DNA from 2 places in the Streptomyces sp. NPDC047130 genome. Region 2 is predicted to be linked to the other one. Evidence: riboswitches for the same ligand, from Rfam matches in the RefSeq annotation. Region 2 holds a riboswitch; the other holds the start of a gene.
What was found. Region 2 has a riboswitch for thiamine pyrophosphate ahead of thiC (phosphomethylpyrimidine synthase ThiC). Riboswitches for the same ligand answer to the same signal wherever they lie in the genome.
Positions count from the first base shown of each region.

Region 1: it holds a riboswitch for thiamine pyrophosphate, as region 2 does, so the genes downstream of both, ABZ836_RS21240 (thiamine ABC transporter substrate-binding protein) here and thiC (phosphomethylpyrimidine synthase ThiC) in region 2, are expected to answer to the same signal.

Region 1 covers NZ_JBEYUK010000018.1:42,170-45,916, forward strand. Annotated here, with positions in the region: gene ABZ836_RS21230 (hypothetical protein) at 1-52, shown strand, start outside; gene rlmN (23S rRNA (adenine(2503)-C(2))-methyltransferase RlmN) at 118-1,224, shown strand; TPP riboswitch at 1,253-1,358, shown strand; gene ABZ836_RS21240 (thiamine ABC transporter substrate-binding protein) at 1,441-2,517, shown strand; gene ABZ836_RS21245 (iron ABC transporter permease) at 2,583-3,747, shown strand, end outside.
Region 2 covers NZ_JBEYUK010000019.1:49,059-52,805, reverse strand. Annotated here, with positions in the region: partial or broken gene thiC (phosphomethylpyrimidine synthase ThiC) at 1-1,316, opposite strand, end outside; TPP riboswitch at 1,309-1,485, opposite strand; gene ABZ836_RS21820 (YibE/F family protein) at 1,557-2,999, shown strand; gene ABZ836_RS21815 (SsgA family sporulation/cell division regulator) at 3,155-3,592, opposite strand; gene ABZ836_RS21810 (helix-turn-helix domain-containing protein) at 3,694-3,747, opposite strand, start outside.

The sequences.
Region 1 (3,747 bases), on a different contig from region 2:
CGAGGCGGAGGTCGCCGCCCTCCGCGACGCGATGGCGGCCCCGGGCCACTGACCGGGCCCCGGGGCCGTCGTACGGCTCCGGGGGCACCGCCGCGGATCTGCGACACTGGTACAGCCATGCCTAAGCCCGGAGAACTCACTTTCGTCGCCCCGCGCGGAGCCAAGAAGCCGCCGCGGCACCTCGCCGACCTCACGCCCGCCGAGCGCAAGGAAGCGGTGGCCGCGGTCGGCGAGAAGCCGTTCCGCGCCAAGCAGCTCTCGACGCACTACTTCGCGCGGTACGCGCACGACCCGGAGCAGTGGACGGACATCCCCGCCGCCTCGCGGGACAAGCTGCGGGAGGCGCTGCTCCCGGAGCTGATGACCCCGCTGCGGCACCTGTCCACGGACGAGGGCGCCACCCGCAAGACGCTCTGGAAGATGTTCGACGGCACGCTCGTCGAGTCGGTGCTGATGCGCTACCCGGACCGGGTGACGATGTGCATCAGCTCGCAGGCCGGGTGCGGCATGAACTGCCCGTTCTGCGCCACCGGCCAGGCCGGACTGGACCGGAACCTGTCGACGGCGGAGATCGTGCACCAGATCGTCGACGGCATGCGCGCGCTGCGCGACGGGGAGATCCCCGGCGGCCCGGCGCGGCTCAGCAACATCGTGTTCATGGGCATGGGCGAGCCGCTCGCCAACTACAACCGGGTGGTCGGCGCCATCCGCCGGCTCACCGACCCGGAGCCCGACGGCCTCGGCCTGTCGCAGCGCGGCATCACCGTGTCCACGGTCGGCCTGGTGCCCGCCATCAACCGGTTCGCCGACGAGGGCTTCAAGTGCCGCCTGGCGATCTCGCTGCACGCCCCCGACGACGAGCTGCGCGACACGCTGGTCCCGGTGAACACGCGCTGGAAGGTGCGGGAGGTGCTGGACGCAGGCTGGGAGTACGCCGCGAGGTCCGGGCGCCGGCTGTCCATCGAGTACGCGCTGATCCGCGACATCAACGACCAGGCCTGGCGCGGCGACCGGCTGGGCCGCCTGCTCAAGGGCCGGCCCGCGCACGTCAACCTGATCCCGCTGAACCCGACGCCGGGCTCCAAATGGACCGCCTCGCGGCCCGAGGACGAGAAGGCGTTCGTCGAGGCGATCGCCGCGCACGGCGTGCCGGTCACGGTGCGTGACACGCGCGGTCAGGAGATCGACGGGGCCTGTGGTCAGCTCGCCGCCACCGAGCGGTAATCTGGCCACACCACACATCCGAATAGCGATTATCCGACAGGGGAGCGCCACAGCGCTGAGAGTGCGGTACCGACCGCAGACCCTCTGAACCTCGCCCAGGTCATTCTGGGTAGGGAGTTCGGGCACCTCGAGCTGTTGCGCCCTGCCCGGGAACGGTCCGCCGTTCCCGGGCAGGGCCGCGTCTCTTCCTGGTCACCCAGGAGGAAAACCGTGTACATGCGCAGGAAGTCCGCCGCCGCGACGGCGGCCGTTCTCGTCCTCGCCCTCGCCGCGTGCGGCGGCTCCGGCGGCTCCGGGGACGACGTGCAGGAGTCCGGCGGGAAGACCGTGACCCTGATCAGCCACGACTCGTGGGCCGCCTCCAAGGAGGTGATCGCCGAGTTCGAGAAGACCTCCGGGTACAAGCTCAAGGTCCTGGAGGACGGCGACGCCGGGCAGGCCCTCAACAAGGCCGTGCTCACCAAGGACCACCCGCAGGGCGACGTCCTCTTCGGCGTGGACAACACGCTGCTCTCCCGCGCCCTCGACAACCAGCTCTTCGACCCGTACGAGGCCGAGGAGGCGGCGCGGATCGGCGAGGGGTTCCGGGTCGAGGGCGACGCGGCCACGCCGGTCACCACCGGCGACGTCTGCGTGAACTACGACAAGGCGTACTTCGAGAAGGAGGGCCTCGAGCCGCCGAACAGCTTCGACGACCTGGTCGAGCCCGCGTACAGGAACCTGCTGGTCACCGAGAACGCCGGCACGTCCTCCCCAGGCCTGGGCTTCCTACTGGGCACCGCCGCCGAGTACGGGGACGACGGCTGGCAGGACTACTGGAAGAAGCTCCGGGCCAACGGCGTGAAGGTGGTCAGCGGCTGGGAGCAGGCGTACAACGAGGAGTTCTCCGGCTCCGCCGGCGGCAAGCAGGCGGGCGGCGACCGGCCGCTGGTCGTCTCCTACGCGTCCTCCCCGCCGGTGGAGGTGATCTACGCCGACCCGCAGCCCGAGGAGGCGCCGACCGGCGTGGCCACCGGGACCTGCTTCCGCCAGATCGAGTACGCGGGCCTGCTGAAGAACGCCGCGAACCCCGAGGGCGGCAAGGCGCTGCTGGACTTCCTGGTCTCCAAGACCTTCCAGGAGGACCTGCCGCTCAACATGTTCGTCAACCCGGTCCGGTCCGACGCCGCGCTGCCGGAGGCGTTCACCGAGCACGGCGCCGTCGCCGAGGACCCGAGGACCCTGGCGCCCGAGAAGATCGCCGCCAACCGTGACGAGTGGATCGACCGGTGGACCTCCCTCGTCGTGCGGTGACCAGCACCGGCACCAGCACCGGCACCGGCACCCGGCTGCGGAGCGGCGCGGCGCGGCTCGGCCTGATGGCCGTGCCCGTCGCGTTCTTCGCGGTCTTCTTCGCCCACCCCGTCGTCGCCATCGTCCTGCGCGGACTGCGTGGCGAGGACGGGGCGTGGCGGATCGGGGAGGCCGCGGGGGTGCTGGGGCGGCCGGAGGTCCGCGAGGTCCTCTGGTTCACGCTCTGGCAGGCGCTGGCCTCCACGGCGCTCACCCTGGTGATCGCGCTGCCCGCCGCCTACGTGTTCGCCCGGCTGCGCTTCCCCGGACGGGAGCTGCTGCGGGCGGTCGTCACCGTGCCGTTCGTGCTGCCGACGGTGGTGGCCGGCACCGCCTTCCTCGCCGTGATCGGGCGCGGCGGGCTCACCGACACCTGGTGGGGCCTCCGGCTGGACGGCACGGTGTGGGCGATCCTGCTCGCCCACGTCTTCGTGAACTTCGCGGTGGTGGTCCGCACCGTCGGCGGGCTGTGGGCCCAGCTGGACCCGGGGCAGGAGGAGGCCGCCCGGATGCTCGGGGCCTCCCGGTTCACGGCCTGGCGCACGGTGACCCTGCCGGCCCTCGGGCCCGCGGTGGCCGCCGCCGCAGTGATGATCTTCCTCTTCACCTTCACCTCCTTCGGCATCGTGCAGGTCCTCGGCGGGCCCGGCGTCTCCACGCTGGAGACGGAGATCTACCGCAGGACCGCCGACCTGCTGGACCTGTCCACGGCCGCGGTGCTCAGCCTGGTCCAGTTCGCCGCGGTGGGCGGCGTGCTCGCCGTGCACGCCTGGACGGTGCGCCGGCGGGAGGCCGCGCTGCGGCTCGTCGACCCCGCCACCACCGCCCGCCCGCCCCGCGGGGCCGGGCAGCGGCTGCTGCTCGCCGGGGTGCTGCTGGTGACCGCGGTGCTGATCGTGCTGCCGCCGGCGGTGCTGGTGCAGCGGTCCCTGGCGGCCGGGTCCGGCTACTACCGGGCGCTGACCGAGTCCGACGGCGGTGCGTTCCTGGTCCCGCCGATCGAGGCCGTGGCGAACTCGCTGGAGTACGCGGTGGCGGCCACCGCGATCGCGGTGCTGATCGGCTCCCTCGCGGCCGCCGCCCTCGCCCGGCGGGACGCGGGACGGTGGATGCGCGGCTTCGACGCGCTGCTCATGCTGCCGCTGGGCGTCTCCGCGGTCACCGTCGGCTTCGGCTTCCTGATCGCCCTCG
Region 2 (3,747 bases):
GCCGTACCCCACCAGGCGATCATCGCGGCGCCGATGCCGGAGGTGATGTGGTCGTACCCCGGAGCGATGTCCGTGGTCAGCGGGCCGAGCGTATAGAACGGAGCCTCATCGCAGACCTCCTGCTGCAGGTCGATGTTCTCCTTGATCTTGTGCATCGGGACGTGTCCCGGGCCCTCGATCATCGTCTGCACTCCACAACGCCTGGCGATACGGCCGAGTTCCCCCAGCGTGTGCAACTCGGCGAACTGCGCCTCGTCGTTGGCGTCGGCGATCGACCCGGGCCGCAGACCGTCGCCCAGCGAGTAGGTGACGTCGTAGGCGGCCAGGATCTCGCTCAGTTCCTCGAAGTTCTCGTAGAGGAAGCTCTCCTTGTGGTGCGCGAGACACCAGGCGGCCATGATCGACCCGCCCCGGGAGACGATGCCCGTCTTCCGCCCGGCCGTCAGCGGCACGTACGCCAGCCGCACACCGGCGTGCACGGTCATGTAGTCCACGCCCTGCTCCGCCTGCTCGATCACCGTGTCCCGGTAGATCTCCCAGGTGAGCTCCTCCGCCTTGCCGTCGACCTTCTCCAGCGCCTGGTAGAGCGGAACGGTACCGATGGGGACGGGGGAGTTGCGCAGCACCCACTCGCGGGTGGTGTGGATGTTCCGCCCGGTGGAGAGGTCCATGACCGTGTCGGCGCCCCAGCGGGTCGCCCAGGTCATCTTCTCCACCTCCTCCTCGATCGAGGAGGTCACCGCCGAGTTGCCGATGTTGGCGTTGACCTTCACCAGGAACCGCTTGCCGATGATCATCGGCTCGATCTCCGGATGGTTCACGTTGGCCGGCAGCACCGCCCGTCCCGCGGCGATCTCCTCGCGCACGACCTCCGGCGGGACGTCCTCCCGGATGGCCACGAACTCCATCTCGGGCGTGATCTCACCCCGTCGCGCGTAGGCGAGCTGGGTGACGGGGCCGCCGTCCCGGGCGCGGCGCGGTCGCCGAGGCTGGCCCGGGAAGACCGCGTCCAGGTTCCGCAGTCCGCCCCGCGGCGTGGTGTGGCGGATGCCGTCGTCCTCGGGGCGGACCGGACGGCCCGGATACTCCTCGGTGTCCCCGCGGGCGATGATCCAGTTCTGCCGCAGCGGCGGCAGGCCCCGGCGGACGTCGGTGTCCACCGCCGGATCGGTGTACGGGCCGGAGGTGTCGTACAGCGACACCGCGCGGCCGTTGGTGAGGTGGACCCGTCGTACCGGCACGCGGATGTCGGGGCGGGAACCCTCGACATGGCCCTTGTGCCAACGAGCAGGCGTGCGTGCTTCCTTGTCGGTCATGAGACCTACTCCCTACGCCGGCATTACCCGGTAACAGGTTCGGCGGTCGACGCAGCGGTCTCCGGCGCGATGTTTCCCGTGAAACATCGTCTGTGCGCCCTGTGAACCAGGGCGGAACGGAGGTCAGCGTCCTCTCAGCCCGGTGCTCCGAGCTCCCGCGTGTGCAAAGGTGACCCCACGCTAGCGTCCCGCCGGGCGCGGTGAACAGTAGGCCTCTGTCACTCTTGGGATGATCTGTCCGTGAGCACCATGCAACCGCCTCCCGAACCGCAGCGTCCCTCCTCCGACGCACACGTGCCTCACGGCCATGCGCAGCACGGCCCCCGCCCCGACCGCGGTCGCGGCCCCGGCCCGGCGCCCGAACCCGCCGCCCCCGGACACGGGCACGGGCACGGGCACAGTCACAGCCACAGCCACGCCCATGGACCGGCCGCACCGGCCTCCCGCCGGCTCCGGCGGATCATCGCCGCCGTCCTGGTGCCGTTCGCCGCCGCCGTGGTGGTGGGGCTGCTGGCCCTCTGGCCCGGCGGCGCCCCGGACCACGAGCGTTCCGGCGTGGGCTTCGACCGGCACACCGAGCAGGCCACCGTGACCCGCGTCGAGAAGACGACCTGCGGGCAGCAACAGGACCAGAAGCAGGAGTGCACGCTGGCCACGGTGCGCATCGACACCGGCAAGGACCAGGGCCGCACCTTCGTCGAGACGGTCCAGCGCGACCAGTCACGGCAGTTGGCGAAGGGCGACTCGGTGATCGTCGCCTACGAGCCGACGGCGCCCAAGGAACTGCAGTACTCCGTGATGGACATGGACCGCAAGTTGCCGCTGACACTGCTGGCGGGCATCTTCGCGGTGGCGGTCGTGGTCGTGGGCCGGCTGCGCGGCCTGATGGCGCTGATCGCGCTGGCGGTGAGCTTCCTGGTGCTCACCCTGTTCATCCTTCCGGCCATCCTGCAGGGATCGAATCCCCTGCTGGTGGCGGTGGTCGGCTCCAGCGCCATCATGCTGATCGCGCTCTACCTCTGCCACGGGCTGTCGGCCCGGACATCGGTGGCGGTCCTGGGCACCCTGGTGTCGCTGCTGCTGATCGGCGTCCTGGGCTCGGTGTTCATCGGCTGGGGCGACCTCACGGGCAACACCGACGACAACACGGGCCTGATCCACGGTCTCTACCCGCAACTCGACATGAGCGGTCTGCTCCTGGCCGGCATCATCATCGGTTCCCTCGGTGTCCTCGACGACGTCACCGTCACCCAGACCTCCGCGGTGTGGGAACTCCACGAGGCCAATCCCTCGCTCGGGCCGCGCGGGCTCTACCGGGCCGGTCTGCGCATCGGCCGGGACCACATCGCCTCGGTGGTCAACACCCTGGTCCTCGCCTACGCGGGTGCGGCGCTGCCCCTGCTGCTGCTCTTCTCCATCGCGCAGAGCAGCGTGGGTTCGGTGGCCAACAGCGAGCTGGTCGCCCAGGAGATCGTGCGCACCCTGGTCGGTTCCATCGGACTGGTGGCCTCGGTGCCGGTGACCACCGCGCTGGCCGCCCTGGTGGTCTCCGCCGACCGTCCCGGGCCGGGCGGCTCCGGCGCTCCCCGGCCGGCCGGCCGGGGAGTCGGGCGCTCGGCCGGGCAGGCCTCCGGCCGGAGCTCCGGCGGGCGGGGGACCCGGGGGCGTCGCCGCCGCCGCTGATCCTGCTGCTCCTGCTGATCACCGGGCGTCGTCCCGCGTCGGGTTCCGGCGCGGGCGCCCGCGGCCGGTGGGGCGGAGGAGGAGCCCCGGCGCCCTTCCGGCCGCCGGGCGGAAGCGTTCCTTCACAGGCAGCGACGCGGGCCACGGCGACGGGGTCAGCCGGCGCTCTGCTCCTCGGCCAGGATGCGGTCCAGCGCCTCGTCCAGGTGGGCGTCGAAATCGGCCAGCGCGCCCTCCTGGCCGAGCGGAACCAGCTTGTCCGTCCGGTCCAGGAAGGCCACCAGGGGGGCGGCTCCGGAGCGGAACAGCGCCTGGTCTCGGCCCACCTGCAGCCGGATCAGCACCTCGCCCAGCATGTCGGGGTCGGCGGGCGACACCCGGACGTCACCGTCCCCGCAGGGCCGCCCCACCCCGTCGATCAGCAGCTCGCGACCGAAGGCCCAGGTCACCGGTGCGTCACCAGGAAGGTGAAAGGTCAGCCGCACGGCGAACGGATCAGAGGTCTCGTAGCGCAGCTCGACCGGAATGCGGAACGAGAGCTCGTCCGAGACGAGAAAGTTCATCATGACCTCTGCCTGCACCGACTCGCGCATCGCCTACCCCGTCTTTTGTCCTCGGGTTGTCCGGGACTCATCCTGCTGACCCTGCGCGCCATCTTGCTGAACGTACACGGCGAATCACAAGGAGTGATTTTTCAGATACTGAAAGACAGGGCCAGGACGCCGGGCTCACGCCCGATCTCGGCCTG